DNA from 4 places in the Brevibacillus sp. DP1.3A genome. Region 1 is predicted to be linked to each of the others. Evidence: riboswitches for the same ligand, from Rfam matches in the RefSeq annotation. Region 1 holds a riboswitch; each other region holds the start of a gene.

The links. A riboswitch is a leader RNA that binds a small molecule or an ion and turns the genes downstream of it on or off. The one in region 1 is predicted to bind cyclic di-AMP.
Region 2: another riboswitch for cyclic di-AMP. It lies ahead of HP399_RS27970 (CAP domain-containing protein); the one in region 1 lies ahead of HP399_RS29135 (quaternary amine ABC transporter ATP-binding protein).
Region 3: another riboswitch for cyclic di-AMP. It lies ahead of HP399_RS25990 (C40 family peptidase); the one in region 1 lies ahead of HP399_RS29135 (quaternary amine ABC transporter ATP-binding protein).
Region 4: another riboswitch for cyclic di-AMP. It lies ahead of HP399_RS15270 (CAP domain-containing protein); the one in region 1 lies ahead of HP399_RS29135 (quaternary amine ABC transporter ATP-binding protein).

The regions. Positions count from the first base shown of each region.
Region 1 covers NZ_CP085876.1:6,292,408-6,297,137, forward strand. Annotated here, with positions in the region: gene HP399_RS29125 (glycine betaine ABC transporter substrate-binding protein) at 1-672, opposite strand, end outside; gene HP399_RS29130 (ABC transporter permease) at 669-1,508, opposite strand; gene HP399_RS29135 (quaternary amine ABC transporter ATP-binding protein) at 1,492-2,718, opposite strand; cyclic di-AMP (ydaO/yuaA leader) riboswitch at 3,112-3,258, opposite strand; gene HP399_RS29140 (cation transporter) at 4,015-4,215, opposite strand; gene HP399_RS29145 (heavy metal translocating P-type ATPase) at 4,280-4,730, opposite strand, start outside.
Region 2 covers NZ_CP085876.1:6,064,242-6,068,971, reverse strand. Annotated here, with positions in the region: gene HP399_RS27980 (sensor histidine kinase) at 1-173, shown strand, start outside; gene HP399_RS27975 (hypothetical protein) at 295-942, shown strand; gene HP399_RS27970 (CAP domain-containing protein) at 1,068-1,643, opposite strand; cyclic di-AMP (ydaO/yuaA leader) riboswitch at 1,651-1,808, opposite strand; gene HP399_RS27965 (hypothetical protein) at 1,917-2,246, shown strand; gene HP399_RS27960 (ABC transporter substrate-binding protein) at 2,470-3,474, shown strand; gene HP399_RS27955 (helix-turn-helix domain-containing protein) at 3,625-4,730, shown strand, end outside.
Region 3 covers NZ_CP085876.1:5,638,135-5,642,864, forward strand. Annotated here, with positions in the region: gene liaF (cell wall-active antibiotics response protein LiaF) at 1-400, opposite strand, end outside; gene HP399_RS25975 (class I SAM-dependent methyltransferase) at 415-993, opposite strand; gene HP399_RS25980 (PspA/IM30 family protein) at 1,088-1,783, opposite strand; gene HP399_RS25985 (LiaF transmembrane domain-containing protein) at 1,868-2,269, opposite strand; cyclic di-AMP (ydaO/yuaA leader) riboswitch at 2,589-2,728, shown strand; gene HP399_RS25990 (C40 family peptidase) at 2,733-3,254, shown strand; gene HP399_RS25995 (response regulator transcription factor) at 3,469-4,188, shown strand; gene HP399_RS26000 (sensor histidine kinase) at 4,189-4,730, shown strand, end outside.
Region 4 covers NZ_CP085876.1:3,261,609-3,266,338, forward strand. Annotated here, with positions in the region: gene HP399_RS15260 (homoserine dehydrogenase) at 1-840, shown strand, start outside; gene HP399_RS15265 (hypothetical protein) at 942-1,097, shown strand; gene HP399_RS15270 (CAP domain-containing protein) at 1,162-1,878, opposite strand; cyclic di-AMP (ydaO/yuaA leader) riboswitch at 1,886-2,042, opposite strand; gene HP399_RS15275 (rhodanese-like domain-containing protein) at 2,127-2,471, opposite strand; gene HP399_RS15280 (cold-shock protein) at 2,897-3,100, shown strand; gene HP399_RS15285 (hypothetical protein) at 3,267-3,713, opposite strand; gene HP399_RS15290 (2-phosphosulfolactate phosphatase) at 3,828-4,568, shown strand; gene HP399_RS15295 (catalase) at 4,649-4,730, shown strand, end outside.

The DNA.
Region 1 (4,730 bases):
GCTGGCAATCTCGGAATCCCATGCTACATAAGCGAGAGTTAGTTTCTCTTTTTGAACAGGCTTAATGCCCTCCACCCATTTCGCTACTTTGGCTTCGTTGTTTTTTACCCATTCCGCAGCGGCCACTTCTGGATCTTTTCCGTCAATCATTTGAACCATGACCGACTCCATATCGGCTGGCTCCCACCAGAACTTATCCAGAAATTGATAGGCAGCAGGCTGATCCTCCTTCAGCCCTTTGCGCACGATGGTATGGATTTGTTCCGCTCCGCCAAAGCCGTTCTTCGGATCCGCCAAATATTTCAAATCCATCTTTTTAAACATCCAATGCGGTGTCCAGCCCGTAATGATAATCGGTTCCTTCGCTTCGTACGCCTTGATCAAAGCTGCTGTCATCGCTGCATCTGAGCCTTCGACAAGCTGCCACTTATCCAAGCCATACAGGTTCATGACTTCCTCTGTCTTCACCATCGAGCCAGCTCCTGCGTCGATTCCGATGATTTTGTAGTCGAGCTTTTCTCCTAGCGCGTTGTCCGACGTCTCAGAAGGAATAGGACCGATCACCGTTGCTGTCGGTATTTGTGTGTTTGTGTTTTGGCTGGAGCAGCCTGCAAGCCAAGCTGTCGCTCCCATCATCACTGCCAGTAAAGCTGGAACCGTTTTGTTCATCATGTATTTCTCTCCTTTTTTCCTGCATGTTGAGTAAGCCGATCCAAGACGATAGCGATGATCACGATGGATAGCCCCGCCTCGAATCCTCTTCCTATATCCACTTGGGAAACGGCACGATATACGTCTGCACCCAAGCCTTTCGCCCCGATCATAGCCGCTATGACCACCATCGACAGGGCGAGCATGATGCACTGATTGACTCCCGCCAAGATCGTCGATTTCGCATACGGCAGTTGTACTTTCACGAGCTTTTGCCACCCAGTTGCGCCAAAGGCGTCCGCCGCTTCCTCCATTTCCGCTGGGACCTGGCGTATGCCTAAGTTCGTGAGACGCACGATTGGCGGCAAAGCAAAAATAACGGAGGCAATGACTCCCGGCACCTCGCCCAAGCCGAAGAAAAAGATCGCGGGAATCAAATAAACGAACGCTGGCATCGTCTGCATCAAATCCAGTACTGGCGTGACCAGATTGCGAAACGTATCGTGTCTCGCGCAAAGAATGCCCACTGGAACCCCGATGGCGATCGAAATCATGGTGGAAGTGAGGACGAGTCCCAATGTCTCCATCGTTTCATCCCAGTACCCCAAGTTGTGGATGAGAGAAAGTCCGATAACCGTAAAGACCATGGACGCTCTCCCTGCAAAAATCCACGCAGCAGCCCCTAGCAGCAAGATGAGAATCAGTGAAGGTATCTCTGCCAAAACCGTGGAACAGTAAGTCACCATCGTGGAAATGACGATAGACACTGGATCAAACAATACCCCTTTGTACTGGCCCAGCACCTCCACGAACCCTTCCATCCACTCGCCAATCGGTAGCTTAGGCACGACGTCCATCACTCATCACCTCTGCTCTCTGGTGCTCTTGGACATTGACTTTGCCTACCAGCCCGCCTAACACCGCTCCTTTTACGATGACACCCAACAAACGCTGCTGCTCGCCCACTACAGCAATCGGGACGTGCAGATCTGCCATCATCGGAAACAAACTGTGCAGACGTGCGTCAGGTAAAACGGTAGGGAGGTCGGTTTTCATGATCGTCTCCAGCGAATCTCCCGAACCGATCGCAAGTGATACGTCATACGCCGTAATCAAGCCGAGCAGTGTGCGCTTTTTGTCCACGACGTACAAGCTGGACACGCCGTTATCCATCATGAGTTGCAGCGCCACTCGCGCCCCTTTGTCAGGCGTGATTGCTTCTGCCCGTTTCATCACATTTTCAGCAACGAGGACCCTGGACAGGTCGGCATCCTCCACGAATTTCCGCACGAATTCATCCGCTGGGTCTGCCATGATTTCTTCCGGGCGGCCGATCTGAATGATCTGTCCGTCTTTCATAAAGGCAATCCGATCGCCCAGCCGCAACGCCTCGTGCAAGTCATGTGTAATGAACAGGATCGTCTTTTTCATCGTCATCTGAAGCTCCAGCAGCTCATCCTGCATATCTTTTCGAATGAGCGGGTCCAGTGCACTGAACGCTTCGTCCATCAAGAGAATATCTGGATTATTAGCCAACGCCCGCGCCAATCCGACCCGCTGGCGCATCCCTCCGCTCAATTGATCCGGGTACGCATTTTCCCACTCGGTTAATCCAACAAGCGCGAGTGCTTCCCGTGCTTTTTCTTGCCGGAGCCCTGGTAGTACTTGTTGAATCTCCAATCCAAACTCGACGTTTTCTCGTACCGTCCGCTGAGGAAACAGGGCGAAATTTTGGAAAACCATCCCGAGCTTCTTCCTCCGCACCTCACGTAAAGCCGTTGCCTTCATGTCCACGATCTCTTCCCCATCGATCTCGATGCTTCCGCTCGTTGGGTCAATCAGTCGATTACACAGTCGGATTAAGGTTGATTTGCCACTGCCGGACAGGCCCATGATCACGAAGATTTCACCTTCCTCGACTTCAAAACTGACCTGATTTACCCCGATAGACTGGCCCGTTTGCTTGTAAATTTGTTCTTTTGTACGTCCTTCCGCCAGCAGCTTCAAGGCCAGCTCGGGCTGCTTGCCGAACACTTTTGTCAGTTGATGGACTTTCATTTTGGGCATGGTATCCCTCATCCTTCGTTTTTTCGTAAATGTAAAAAGCCCGCGAAGTTTCCACACTCCAGCAAAACCAAGCAGGCACGCTTGATTTTTACTCGTGTTGAAAATCCGCAGGCTTACGTAATACCTGGCGTCCATTTTCAGGACGCCCTGTACTCTGTCTTCCTGATTTCGATTGTCAGCGGTTTATGTCGTACCAACTGCCTCCCAGCGATCCACATCATTTCTTTCACGACTGTATCGCGTAAGCTGCTTATCGGTATTGCCATAAAAAATAGGCCGATCCATCCTTTTTCTCCAGAACAAAGGTCCCAAAGAAAAAGCCTGCATCGGCCTATCACACGCCCGCAAGGAATCCCCTTGTTGCGCATAAAATGCCTAGACTTTATCCATCCATGACCTTCCCTGCTTTGGCCGACGAGGTTAGCTGACGGGTAGGATGGCAGAGAAGACATTTCCTCATCCCTCCTGATCACTCAGGATTAACCCCAAAAGATTGGTTCCCCCGCTTCCGAGAATCTCGGAACTAGGCCGTATGTGTTGTTTCCTATTGAATCGTGATTGTGATTTGAATTATACGCTCGCTTCCAGTTATTGTGAACGTTCGTTTAGCACGGTTTTAACCGGACTTTGTCTTTCTTTACGAATCGGATTAGATTAGCTCTCGGTTGCTCATTCGATTAAAGGAATCGTGCGTAATTCTCTCTCGCTTGTGGGGTGGGGAGGAAACAGGAGAAAACGCTCAGCTTCTTGGAACACCTGCTGGGAAGCATGTTGTGCCCGGCTCCGTGAAAAAAAGCGAAACCGCGTCCAAAGTGGTCCACTCAAGATGTGTCTCAGAGGTGGACGCTAAAGGCAGTTTCTCTTTTTTTCACTGCGCCTCGGTAGGTGTGTCCAAAGATCTTCGCTTATTTCTCCTGTTTCCTCTACGAGCTGTTGGGTTTCTACATGCTTTTTAAAGAAGCAAATCCCTTGAACGATGCTTTCAAGATGTAAAGAATAGCCGCTCGGGAAGAAGACCATTTCCAGTCCTAGCGCCTCTGGAGCCCTACCTAGCGGAGAAATGAATGGCGGGGGTTTTCAGCTTCAACCTCTGCGAATACATCTTCGAAACTCTACTTTTGAAGCGCTCCCGACATTCATTTCGTAGCGGACAGTCTAACCCCTTGCGGGGCGTAGGCCGAAGCGTAGACTGGAAATGGGCTTCTTCCCCTCCACTACAGCCACTTTTACCTCAACACAAAAAAGCTCCCGCCTCAATGAATCAGGCAGGAGCTTTGCTTTTCAAAGACACGATGATTAAACGACGTCGTAGCCTTGGTCTTCGATTGCTTCTTTTACTGCTTCGAGTGTCAATGTGCTCTCGTTGTAGGAAACATCAACCTTTTTATCTGCCAAGTGTACTTTTCCTTCTGCCCCCAGATCTTTCAATGTGTTCTCGATGCGCGCTACGCATTTGTTGCAAGACATACCTTCTACGTTCAATGTGATATTTGTCATGATCAATCTCTCCTTACATTTTATGTTGTATAGGTAAGGCGGACAAAGCCGCTTGTTACTGTTGTTACAGCTTTACTCGTTGCAGTCTCAGTGCGTTGAGTACAACGGATACGGAGCTGAAGGCCATTGCGGCACCAGCGAGCCATGGAGCGAGGAAGCCGATTGCGGCAATCGGGATGCCCAAAGTGTTGTAGGCCAATGCCCAGAACAGGTTTTGCTTGATGTTGCGAATGGTGCGTTTGCTCATCTCGATGGCGTCAGCGACACTAGTCAGTTCGCCGCGCATCAAGGTAATATCGGCTGCTTCCATAGCCACATCTGTACCTGTACCGATTGCCATACCGACGTCAGCGGTAGCAAGTGCAGGAGCATCGTTGATACCATCGCCAACCATCGCTACTTTTTTGCCTTGTTCTTGCAGTTTTTTCACTTCTGCGGCTTTGCCTTCAGGCAGGACTTCTGCGATGACGTGATCGATTCCTGCTTCACGGGCAATGGCCTCGGCAGTTTGACGG
Region 2 (4,730 bases), 230 kb from region 1:
CGCATATTTTTGAAATGTTTTTTACGGGCGACAAAGCGCGAGCTCATCAAGGGGGAGGCACTGGACTCGGCCTGTTTATTGCAAAAAATATCGTCGAGAAGCATCGGGGAACGATTTCTGTTCAAAGTGATTTGATTCGTACATGTTTTGAGGTGCGGTTGCCGTATGGATGAAATGATGGCAATAAAAAAATGGAGACGATTCAATGTCTCCATTTTTTTATTGCATAATTCATGGAAATCTAAATTTTGATAGAATATTCTTATAACGAAACGAATTAACTTTGGGGGAGTTATGAATAAATACACATGGACATTGATTGGTGCGGTAATTGTTGCTGGAATATCATTGGCTACTTGGGCTGGGGCCATTAACCAAGGGGATAAGGAAGCGCTACATGCATATAAAAAGATGGAACAGGCACGCAACCAAGAGAACAAATCCTTAAGTAAATCGAGTAGGAATGTAACTCTGTCAGACTTTTCAATTCAGGGAGCTGTTTTACCAGAAGCGGATAAAATACGTAACTACAACGATACGAATATGCAAGGACTACTATCTTCAACAGATGAAAAACTTTCGTTCATTATGGAGGAGAATGAAGTAAAAGGTATCGTTATAGCAACAGATACAGAGCCAATCATGGCTGGTGGTGAAAAAAGTGGCCCTGAATTGTTTGACCTTTACGAGAACATGAAAAATACGCTCGGGGAAGATGTAAACATGAAGTACTTTAGTTATTCAGGTGGGTTTATTTTCGTTGCAACTGATAGGGAAGGTGAGGAAAGCTTGTGGCTCGATCAACGTGCTTCTACATTTTTAGATCTCCCTTCGCACAAGCAACTTAAATCTGAAGAAGTTGTAGAAAAAATTCGAGAAGGTGCGGAATCGGTGGATGAAGAAAAGACAAACCAACTAGAAATGGGAAGTAAATCTGAATAAAGCGTATAAAGCTAGCTGTTGGCTTTTCACGGAGATAGATGTTCAAATGCCACTCCAGACAAGGCTGGGAAAAAACAAGAAAGCCGGGTCCCCGCTAGAGGACTCGGCATTTATAACCAATTTCATTATCCGATGAATTCTTGTACCCAGTATCCATTCACAAAGCCTACACCGATTTTGGTGAAGGAAGGATTCATAATGTTTTGACGGTGTCCTTCACTGTTCATCCATTGGTTCATGACTTCCTCAGCGGTGCGTTGACCCATGGCGATGTTCTCACCCGCGGTCATAGAAGATACACCGAATTGTTTCATCATGTCAAATGGAGAGCCATACGTAGGGCTTGTATGGTCAAAGTAGTTGTTGTTGGACATATCAGCCGCTTTTGCTTGTGCAACTTTGTTCAGGGAAGCATCCAGTTCCACTGGCTTCAGACCTGCTTTTGCACGCTCTTGGTTTACCAAATCAGTTACTTGCTTCCCAACAGAGGAAGCATCCACTTGTTGGTTAGCTTGTTTTACTGGCTGCTGTTGATTCGCTGGTGCTGCGTAAGGTGCTTGCATTTGCGGTTGGACAGGTTGCATATATGGTTGATACCCGTATTGCGGACATGTGGTAGCGGCAGAAGCTGTGTTAGAAAAGCCGGAAAGAACAAATCCCAATCCCAATGTCGCGATTGCAATAGTACCAAGGCGTTTCATATTCACATCGTCTCCTTTTTTTGGCCTACGAGGTTAGTTGACGGATTCGGATTGAGGAAACAACCCTACGCACTTTGGCGATTCACCCCATGCAGATCTCTCATCTGCAAGTAAAAAAGATCCCCCGCACTTCCATTTGAGAGGAAGTTTCGGCTGTTTTGTTTGGCATGACCTAGAATAACAGAGATTCACCGGTGAAAGAAACCCGTAAAATTTGGTAGGATTAATAAGAATATCTCTTGTTTTATTGAGAGGGTGGAGTCCGACACTCACTTGTCTTGCATCGGCAACGCCAGACCGCTCGAACAAGCGCTTCAGCACGCAACTACTGAAATGCTCTCCTTGCTAGTCGAAGACTATCGGCTCTCGGTAAATGAAACAAGCCTGCTGCTCGGCCAAGTCGTCGAATATGAGGTGGCCAACGTGTTCAATCCCGCTTACAGTGTCGCCTGTAAAATTCCAAGCATATTTACCTGTTCGCAAATCCTAGCCGCTCAATCGCTTAAGTGGGGTCTGACGTTAAAGTTGAGTCAGAAAAAGGGATGCGCATATGATCGGCGGCTGCTCCGAATGCTTCCCGAGCTGATTCAGCATACCTCATAGACAGTGCAGGTGGATAGGGCCTCTTATGCGAGGCTCCTTTTTTTATTGTTTTTCGTTAGTCAGGAAGTGACGAGTTTGTATAAAGCTGGTCGTAGAGAATGTGTATTGAGCATGCAATCCAATTTGGGGTAAAATTTACTCAAGTAAGATGATAATGATTATCACTACAAATCAACGAATTGTTTTGCTACAAAACATAAAACTTATTGGAGTGAATTTAATCATGGCAAGATCGGGATTTATGAAAACAGGATGGATATCGCTTATAACGGCAGCAATGATTACGGTGACAGGTTGCGGCTCGACAGGCGATCAAGCTGTGGCCACGGTGACTACCGATCAGCCTGCACAGGCAACGGCAGCGCCAAGCGAAGCTCCGCCTCAGACGGAAACGCGCGTCGTAACCGATGGCTTCGGAGAGGTAGAGATTCCGACAAATCCAAAGCGAATCTCAGCTCTTTATCGTGAAGATTATTTGGTTGCGCTTGGGGTAACGCCTATTGTCCAATATTATAACCCGATGTGGGGCAAGCAGGATTATTTGAAGCTGGAAGTGCCGTTGTTCGACGTGACCGGCAGCATCGAAGCCATGCTTGTGTCCGAGCCGGACTTGATCATCGGCGCCGGAGAGGTCGATGTAGCACAATACGCGCTCTATTCCAAGGTTGCGCCGACGTTCCGCTTGCCGGACGACGTACTTGCGGATTCGCGCAAAACATTGACCTTAATCGCCGAATTGCTTGGTCTCAGCGACAAGGCGGAGCAGGTTCTTGCCGATTACGAAGCCCGAATTGTCGATGTGAAGGCGAAGCTGAACGCGGCGATCGGCGATGAGAAGCTTGTTGTTCTGCGGATGAACGTCGTAGATAAATCGATTAATATTTTCGGCATTCATAACACGTTTGTCGGACAAATCTTGTATGAGGATCTTGGGCTGAAGGCGCCGAGGTTCGCCGAGGCGATGACGGAGGGCAATATCGTCTTGTCGAAGGAGGTCATTCCGGAGCTTGACGCGGACCGTATTATTTTGCTTCCGTCCAACGGGACGTGGGAGGATGAGAGCAACACGAAAGCGCTTGAGGAAATGAAGGCAGATCCGTTATGGCAGACCGTTCCTGCATTTAAGAACGGCCATGTATATCCCGTAGAGAGATCGTATTGGCAGACGGGAGCCATTACGGCCAACGGGTTGAAGATGGATGATTTACTTCGATTATTGGCTTCTTAGCAGGAAATAAGAGTGATTAGTTCATTGGCGGGACTCATCGCCATAATTGAGAAAGAGCCGCTTTTCAACGAAGGTTGATGGGTGGCTCGATTTGATTTACACTATATTCATTGAGAATGAATATCAATTAAAAGGCGGTTGATAGTAACGATGGATATTGAACAGCGCAAACAAGCTGGGACTGCTCCTTTAGTCCAATATGCGCTGCGATCGATCCGCTTAGTCGTTGCGGGCGAGCGAGCAGAAATGAGTGATTTGGACGGCAGCGATAGAAACGATAAGGAGAGCTTTGAACTGCTCATTATAATGAGCGGGACGGGACAAGGAAAATGCTATTTGCAGGGGCCAGGAAGATCTTTATATGTTGATCAAGAGGTTATGAGCTGCAGCTATTACCAAGTGTGCTTCGAAACGAGCGGCTATGAAGCAGCTTCGAGCTTGCTGCCGGATAAGCAAGAGCTTGCCTGCGCACCCTTCGCGAAGACGATGGAGCTGCTTGATGAGTTATATGAACTCCGCGGGGCGAGCGACGAGCTCGAGCTGTTCCAACGATTTGTGAGATTTCAAGAGCTGCTGCTCTTTCTATTCCGCCAAAATGCACCTGCAGCCGAGGATAAGGGAACGGATATCGAGCGGAATGGGGTAGAGCTTAGCATACGGCATATTCATCAGTATTACCGTGAGCTTCTGAACTTGGAGGAGCTGTCCTCCCTCGCAGGCATTGATCGCTGGAAGTATACCCGTCTGTTCAAAGAGGCTACGGGTCAAGTACCGCTTCAGTACTTGAATGAAGTACGGATTAATCAAGCCAAGAAGTGGCTGGCAAGCGCCGATGACAAGCTGCTCGATATTGCGCTGAATGCAGGTTTCAACAATGAATATTATTTCAATCGTCGTTTCAAGCAGACGGTAGGCATATCGCCCGGACAATACCGTCGCAGCCGCAAGGGACAGCTTAGAGTAGTAGCGCCGTATTTGGAGGATTTCATAGTCGCGCTGGATATGCAGCCTATCGCCCAGTATTGGCATGCGAAATGGGGAAAACAAGACTATCTAGGCTTAAACCATATTCCGACGTTCGACGAGAACGGCGGCAACTTTGACGCGCTTTCCGGTTATAAGCCGGATTTGATATTGCTTATAGATCGTTACGAGCAACTGCAATATTCTCAGTGCCGACGCATATCCAACACGTGCATCCTGCGTGAGCAGACAAGTAATTGGCGTAGGCTGCTGCGTACCGTCGCCGATTATTT
Region 3 (4,730 bases), 650 kb from region 1:
TCGGAACACTCGCATCACTTGTCATAATCGTCTCCGCAGCAGATGGGGTCCCCGTATCGCCCAAAGGTTGATTCATACGGTGATCTCGTTTGCTGTTCTTGCCCCGAATCAATTGAAACCCGAAATAAATAAACACGATTGGTACTGCAATCTGGAACAAATCATCTACCCCGACACCAAACCACATGTCCATCGCGATAATGGTCCCCAGGGAGAATAGAATCCCTCCGCCAATCCGATTTTTCTGCCCCCACAAACGAAGGCCGAAATAAATAAGAACCATCGGCCACAAATCAAACAGACCGAACGAAATGATACCCAAACCGTCTAATAAAAGGCCGATTCCCGTAAAAATAATCAGGATACCAGCCAACATTTTGTGCAAACGGGACAGTTTCACAAAAGTCTCCTCTCTCACGCCCCATGCTGATCGTTTTCACTTTGACCATTACGACATGTATAGATGAATGCAGGCGGAATGTTCAACAGGGTAAAGTCGATCTTGACCCAGGGAAAACGATCCTGCAACTCAGCTTGGAGTTGTAGCGAATATTGGAATGTAATGAATAGGCCCCCTGGCTTTAGTACAGATTGAACTTCGTCCAGAATTGCTGCCCTCTGCTCTTGTGGAAAATTGGCGAATGGCAGACCTGAGATAATGACATCTGCACCTGCAAGGTTCTGCTCCTCCAAGTAAGACCTAAGTTTAGTCGCTTCCTCCCTGATAGGAAGATCGGGAAAACGTGATTGAAGCATAGAGCGAAAATGGGAATCTCGTTCCACAAGCACGTACTGTGTGCCAGGACGCAAGCGCTGATAGATCGTTTGGGTAAATGCCCCTGTACCAGGTCCCAGCTCCAGGATCACATCGGTTGAAGCCCAATCGACGCTTTTCAACATTTGCTCACATAAAAAACGAGAGCTGGGGATTATACTACCAACGCGTCCAGGCTCAGCGATAAATCGCCGCAAAAAGACCAAGAAGTCCTGCAAGAATCGTACCTCCTAGGGGAAAAGCAGCCTGATGTACACAGGCTGCCGAATTGACACAATCTATTCTACACCCAGTCCCCCAGTTCCTGTCGAATTAGGATTGTACAGGTTTGGCTACCGGTGCTTTTACTTCATTAATGGATGCTTTGATGCTGGCTAGTTCTGCATCGAGATCATCCTTTTCCAGTTCAGACAAAGCGTTCTCCCAAGCGCGGTTTGTTTGGCGCCATTGTCCACTCATTTGCGCTTCTGCTTCCATGCGCATGACTTTTTCTTCCATGCGGGCGAAGCCACGGCCTGCGGACGGATTGCCGATACCGACAACTGCTTGATTGACTTGCTTTTGTGTACGAGCTACTTGTGCACGTGCCATCAGTGTGAACCTTTTCGCACGCATTTTATAGAACTCTTCCTTCAGCTCAGCCAACTTCTCGCGCATTTGCGTAGCTGCCTCGGATGCTGACAGGTAGAGACCTTCATATTCCGCTGCACGGCCTTCGTACTGCTTCTTGTCAGCGAGTGCTCGACGAGCCAACTCGTCTTCTCCCTCAGTCAAGGCGAGCTTGACTTGACGATCGCGTTTTTCGATCAGAGCATTGGCTTCGTCCAATTGCTGGCGGAATTTCTTTTCCAGTGCAACCTGACGGGCAACTGCTACTTCAACTTGTCCGATTTCTACTTCCATGTCACGCATATATTGATTCAGCATTACTACCGGATCTTCCATCGAATCCAATGCATCATTTACCGAAGCTACTGTCAGGTCACGCAAACGTTTAAAGATACTCATTATATTTTCCTCCTCATCATATCACATCATATTGTTCATCCAAAAGACTCTTGCGACACAGTGTTATTGCGGTTACTAAAACGGTTATGGCCGTTTGGTTACGTTTCTCTCCCAAGCGTCTAGCGTATCTTCTTTTAATACTTTTTGGGCCCATTCACGCTCCCAAGCAGGTGGAGCTTGTTTAGGTTCTTGACTGGGACGCAGTAAGCGATATCCCAGATAAATCACCCCAATGGCCAGAAGTGCGTGAAATAGTAGGTCAAGCTTGCCAATCAACATCAGGAACCCGAATAGGAAGACTAGGATTCCCCAAAAGCGTGAACCGGTTTGTCCCATAATCTTTTTGGCACCGTATATCATGATCACACCGGGAATGATGAACCCGAGCAAGTCTCCGATATCGATACCCACCAGATCTAGAAGAACCAACCCACCGACTAGCAGCAGAACCAGCCCGAGTAGAACTTTGCCAGACCGTTCGCTCATTACTCGTTTACCTCCATTCGTTTTGCATGTGGTGCTTGTGGAACGTTATGCCCTTATTGTAGCCCTCGGTATAGGCTTCCCATAACGGGCGTGCGGTTGGTTTTTCCCTCCGTCCTTGGACGGAGACAATTTCCTGCCCTAATCGGACAAGCTGTCCCGCAAGGCAGAACAAGCGCGCGTCGAAAGGCGTCTTGCACTGTTGAACGAAAACGTTACAGCATTTGACGGTATTTTTGTGACGAATATGTGAACAAGCAGATGAAAAAGAAGGAAAAGAAGGACTGGCGTAGAATCTTCGTAAGAGTGCGTGTAAAAAAACATCGAAAAATAGCCGAATTCCGCTTGGCGGAAACGGGGGAACCACGTTTTTGGGGTGAATGGTTGCTACTCCTAGCAGCCTAGGGCGTCCTTTCGACCGAACCCTTCAGCTAACCTCGTAGGCTCACGAAGGGAGCAGTTTCTTTTGCGCAAGGTGGTTTTATCTTTATTTATGGCTGGAATGCTTGCTATGGGGGCAGGCGCTGCACAGGCTGCTGAGGAGAATACTCTCAATGAAGTAGTCAGCGACTTGTACGGTACCCCTTACAAATCTTCCGGCTCGTCCAAAAAGGGCTTTGACTGCTCCGGTTTCACGCGCTACGTATTTGATGCGTTAGGTGTAGACCTGCCTCACAATTCTGCTTCCCAGTACGCATTAGGTACAGAGGTAGCCAGAAAAGATTTGCAGCCAGGCGATCTCGTATTCTTCAATACGAACGGTCGCAGCATTTCTCACGTGGGTATCTACATTGGAGACGGCACATTCGTGCACTCGGAATCTGGTCGTGGAGTCGTCAACACCAAGTTGAGCGATCCATACTACTGGAGCAAGCGTTATGTAGGCGCCAAGCGTCTCAGCGTTCCTGTTCTAGCGAAAGCAGAAACTCCGAAAAAGGAAAAAGCGGTGCAAGCTGCATCGTTGCCGGAAAAACCAGCTCAAAAATAGTCGTTCGGCAAAATAATAAAAGCCAGGGACACTACGTCTCTGGCTTTTTCTGACGGAATTTAGTACCTGGTCTAAAGAGGTACCCTCATATATTAGAACAACTTAATAACTTACGGGGTTTCTTCCCCTGATCAGGTCAAAGCATGTTATGATAGACAAGACCCATTCTTTGAATGGTATTCCTTATTAATAGAAGTAACTGGGGGTTGTTCCGGTGAAAGATCACATTTTAATTGTCGATGACAATCTGGAGATTATTGAACTGCTAGAAGACATTTTGGAGAACGAGGGCTTCACCGTTTCCTCCGCAGAGAGTGGAGAAGATGCACTCTCCCTGCTCAGCCAAGGAGAGCGACCCAATCTGATCCTTTTGGATATTATGATGCCCAACATGAGTGGCTACGAGCTCTGTTCTCAAATTCGCCGTGAATGGGATTTGCCTATACTGTTTCTCAGTGCAAAAGGAAAAGCGGTAGATAAGGTAGTCGGCTTTGAAATTGGCGCAGACGATTACATTACGAAGCCTTTTGATACAGAAGAACTGCTCGCTCGCATTCGTGCCCACCTGCGTCGTTATGAGCGCATTCGCAAGCATACTGAGGAGCAGCCTGAGAAGGAAACAGCCTCTTCTCCGATTACAGTTTTGAAATTCAAGGACCTAGAAATTCATAAAGAAACGTATTCCGTTTATGTATGTAATCAAAAAATTGAGCTCTCTACCAAAGAATTTCAACTGCTCACATTCCTCGCAGAAAATGCGGGCATCGTCTTTACAAGAGAGCAAATCTACGACCGCGTCTGGGGATATGGTTATGGCTCGCTCAATACAGTGACCGTCCATATCAAAAACCTCCGTGAAAAGCTGGAAACAGAGCGTCAGTTCATTAAAACACAATGGGGGACAGGCTACGTATTTATCGGGGAGAAGCTTTAAATGAGCTTACGTAATAAAATTTTTCTCTCCTTCATTTCCTTGATCACACTAAACATCTTGTTGTTTAAATTCGTTTTTCAAGACATTATTGTCGCTCAACTCAAAAATGATCGGCATAATCAGTACCAGGCTGAGAAGGAAGCCGCAGAGAAGGTCATGCTCAATCAATTGCTTCTCGTCAGTAATTTCAAGGACCCAATCGAACGATTGGAGCTTGAAAAGCAGTTGCCAGACGACGTGATGTACCGCATGCTCGTGAAGGATGCCAATGGAAACACCATCTACAGCAAAACATCACGCGCCTATAATTTGAAAATGCCTTCTCCCTCCTCATCAAACCGTGGCGATTCTGCCAAGCAAAATGACCTCAAAGTGGTAGCTGAGTACCATTTTCAGCAGGAGCCACCGCGTACAGGGGAGATCGTTGTTTATTTCTACACAGATGATTACGACATAATGGCTACGACAGGGGTTTCCATGATGCTTTGGTTTATTTACGGAAGCATTAGTCTGGTGGGATTGGTTCTACTCGCTTTGTTCGT
Region 4 (4,730 bases), 3.0 Mb from region 1:
GGAAAATTGGAAGACTATGCTCATACAAAACAAGCAAGGCACCCATCATGGAACGCGCTGGCATTTATCAAATCGGTTCAAGCGGATGTGCTCATCGAGGCTGGTCCATCTGAAAAAGAGGGAGGGCCAGGACTTACTTTTATTCGATATGCATTGGAAAATGCTATCCATGCAATCGCGATTTCAAAAGGCGCGCTTGTTGTCGATTATGCTGGCTTAGCCGCTCTAGCCAAAAAACATGGCGTCGCGTTGAAAGTCAGTGGGGCAACAGCAGCTGCTCTACCGACGATCGATCTATTGCAATATAACTTGGCAGGCTGTGAAGTGAAGCGAGTCGAAGGCATTTTTACGGGAACGACTAACTTCGTGCTCACAAAAATGATGGAAGAGGGGCTCACCTGTGCGGAAGCAGTCGAGCTCGCGCAGAAAATGGGGATTGCCGAACCGGACCCTTCTTACGATATCGATGGTTGGGATACAGCTTCGAAGCTCACGATCTTGGCAAACGCCGCTTTTGGCGCGCAAGTAAATCTGACCGATGTCACACGCGCAAGTATTCGCGAAATAACCTCGTTACAAATCGAGACGTGGAAAAAGCATACGAAGATCCCCAAGCTGATCGGAAGTATCCAAAAGGAAGCAAATGGTACACTTTCGGTAGCAGTGGAGCTTTGTGCAGTGGATCATACTCATCCATTTGCATCTGTATCAGGTACGACAAAAGCCATACGGGTTGAAACAGATGTCATGGGGGATTTATTCGTCGTTGGAGGAAAATCAGATCCTGTTGCGGCAGCAGCGGCTGCCTTAAAAGACCTTGAACATATCATTAGCAGATAGGCTCATTTGCATGTGCTTCCAGTGTTCCTTAGGAATGAGTCGTTTACAACCGCGAGCATACTAGGGGTGCACCACAAAAAAACGGCAAGGGGGCCATACGGATGAACCAATCGTCTGATGTCAATGCCGAGCTGCAGCAAGTATCTGCTTACCCAACCAAGCAAAAAATGAATCAAAAGAATGTCGCTTTGGTAAATGAGCAGGATAGCTGCTGTTGCACCCCCAAAAAGCAGGCATCCGAAGCACAACAGGAATAATGCCTACACGAAAAAGCCGGGTCTCGATTAAGAGACACCGGCTTTTCGTTTCGTGCAATGCTTTTTATCCGATAAATTCTTGTACCCAGTAGCCATTTGTGAAGCCTACACCAATTTTTGTGAACGCAGGGTTCATAATGTTTTGGCGGTGGCCTTCACTGTTCATCCATTGTTGCATAACTTCTTGTGGACTCTGTTGACCCATGGCGATATTCTCACCTGCAGTCGAGTACTGAATGCCATACTGCTTCATCATTTCAAATGGGGAACCGTACGTTGGGCTGTTGTGGTCAAAATAGTTGTTAGAAGACATATCTTGTGCTTTTGCCAACGCTACTTTGGACAGTGCTGCATCCATTTGAACAGGCTTGAGACCTGCTTTTGCACGTTCTTGGTTCACCAAATCCGCGACTTGTTTCGCAAAATCACCCGTTTTTCCTTGTTCCACTTGAGTTGCTGGAGCGGCAGGCTGAGCGACGTTTTTGCTAGGCTGCGCTGGGGCAGCTTGAACTGGTGTTTGTTGCACCGGCTTTGCAGGTTGCATCGGTGTCATTGGCTGTTGTACTGGCATTTGTTGTCCAGGGGCAAAGCCTTGTTTTTGTTGAAAGAAGTTCCAAAATTGCTGGGAATTTGGAGCTTTTTGGAATTGTGGCATATAATATTGGAATTGTCCGCCAGGAACAGGGCAATTAGAAGCAGCCGAAGCAGAAGTAGCAAACCCTGTCAAAGCCAAGCCCAGACCAAGAGTCATCGCGATTGTAACAGAACCAAAACGTTTCATTAAACAAATCTCTCCTTTTTTTTGCCTACGAGGTTAGTTGTCGGATTCGGATTGAGGAAACAACCCTACGCCAGTTCGGCGATTCACCCCAATGTGGCATATCTCATCCACAAAAAAGTCCCCCGCACTTCCTTTTCAAGAGGAAGTCTCGGCTTATTTCGTTTGGCATGAACAACGATATCAGACAATCCCAATCGAAATAAAGGAGTAATATATGGCAAATAGCTAGAAGCGTTGTTAAATAAGGCTCATTTCGATTCGTTTGATTGTTCCTTCCATGCGGTTAAACCGCCTTCCAATGCATTTGCTTGAAAACCATGCTCACGAAGAAGAGCGGCAGCTTTTTGCGCTTTGTTACCTGTTGTACATACAGTAACAATTTGCATATTTTGCGCAAGTTTCTCGGTTTCTTCATCGAATGGCTTGTCCTGTTCCTTCATTAGAAGATAGGGGGCGTTACGTGTCGATGCGTTTTCATGAACGAGGCTGCCAGAAATAAATTTTTCGGCGTCGCGTACGTCCAATAAAAGTACGGGCACTTTCTTTTGAAGCAATTCGGATAATTGAATGGTTGTCAAAGTATGATTTTGCAATGAAATCCCTCCCAATGCTATTGTAACAGAGTACCGCCATCTCCAGTATAAGGGTGAACGGTTGCTTTTATTGGACAACCATGGTAGAATGAGGTTGCTACTTGAAAAATTGATACCTAAAATTCATCGAGGTGTATGCTGATGGATAACATTTTTGAATCCCCGATTCACACTGGCGCGGTCATCGGAGCCGCAAGGATGGAAGAGAGGAAGGGCTTTCATTGTTTTAGGTTTTCAAAAGGTTTTGTTTTTTATTTTGCAGTTCCGTCCTATGACATTCGCATATTTGCTGAGTAGGTAAAATTCACATATCATGAAGGCGTATCATTGCACATGATTTGGTATTTCTTCATGATATGTGAGCTTTATTTGCTTCGGTAAATATGACTAGCATATTCAAATTGAATTTTTGGAGGTTTTTTTAAATGCAAACGAACGGAACAGTAAAATGGTTTAACGCAGAAAAAGGTTTCGGTTTCATTCAAGTAGAAGGCGGAGACGATGTATTCGTACACTTCAGCGCAATCCAAGGTGACGGTTTCAAAACTTTGGACGAAGGTCAAAAAGTTCAATTCAACATCGTTCAAGGCAACCGTGGCCCACAAGCTGAGAACGTAGTAAAACTGTAAGTCTCCTTTTAAAAGAAACTGTCCTTTCGAGGGCAGTTTTTTTGTCGTGGTCATAAAAGTAAAAAGGCGTTGGGATAGTCCCCAGCGCCTTTTCCTGCATGCGAATGGTTTAAAAAAGGAACTATGGCGTCCCACCATAATTCCTCATTTTCTTCCTACAAAATAGTTAAATACAAGTTTCGATTTCGACAGTTTGGAATTGACTGTCAAGAACTGAAAGACCGACCACTTGACCGCCGCCGATGGAAGTACGGCCATAAGTGGTGAGAAGGACATTTCTGTTGTTTTCTGCTACGGTAAGGCGAACTTCATAGTGGAAAGAAGCGGGGACCAGCGCATTGAAAGCAGTGCGAGTATTCGCAGGGATAAATTGCGTGATGTCAAGCAAGGTGCTAACTGGATTCGTTTGCGTAACTGCGTTACCCCAGTTCAATACTTGCACACGTACTTCAACTTCTTCTGTGTTCAGATTTACCAGGTCGAGGTGAGCAGTGAGAGCAACAGCGAGGTTGTTTTGCAAAATACCAGTCGTTCTCACAGTATTTCTTTTTGGGCGTCTGTGACTTCTTTTTTCCGTAACACCTTGATCGTCGTCGTATTCGATTTCAGACATCCATGTTCACTCCATTCTTGTGTAAACTAGTGGGACAATAATACGATATTGTTTCTTGCCTTGATTTGTAACGGCGAACGTAAGGGGACGAGTAACTATTTTTGATAGAGGATGGTGGAGGTTTTGGGAGAAACGCCTGTATGCAAACAACTAGACTATACGGCACGATTTGATTGGGGATACGAAGGAGTGGAACAGGTCGGTGCAGCATCGGATACAATCGTCATTATCGATGTGCTCTCCTTCAGCACGTGTGTCGATATCGTAACGGGACGTGGAGGCATCGTCTATCCTTATCAGGTAAAGGATGAGTCAGCCGTAGCATTCGCTAAACAAAAAACAGCGCTGCTCGCTGGAAAACGCGGAGAACCAATCTCACTTTCACCCGTCTGTCTGAAAACGGTTCCGATGGGAAGTAGAATGGTGTTACCCTCGCCAAACGGATCGACCTGTACCGTGTTGGCAAAGAAAACTGATGCGAAGGTAATCGCTGCGTGCTTGCGAAATGCACCATCCGTCGCCAGATACATACAGCAGCAGAAAGGAACCGTAACGGTCATCGCTTGCGGCGAACGGTGGGGAAATGGAGCATTGCGGCCGGCTATTGAGGATATGATTGCGGCAGGTGCGCTGCTTTACGGATTGGAGGGATATCGATTGTCACCAGAGGCCGAAATGGCGGTGGCAGCCTTCCGATCGGCCAAAGATCATCTTCCCGCTTACTTGCAGAAATGTGCTTCCGGCCAAGAACTGATCAACATGGGGTACCCGGAAGATGTCGCACTTGCAGCGGAATGGAATCAGAGTTACACGGTTCCCGTGCTTAACGATGATTTTGCTTACGAAGCTATTTAGTCTTTTCGCATAAAGAATCCCTCATTCGGTAACCATGGTTATGAACCACACATGAGAAAAACTGGACAGGGAGGATTCATATGGATGACAACAGCAAGTCCATTTACCAGTCAGAAGAAAATATCCTGACGAATCGCCAAGGCCATCCGATTACAGACAACC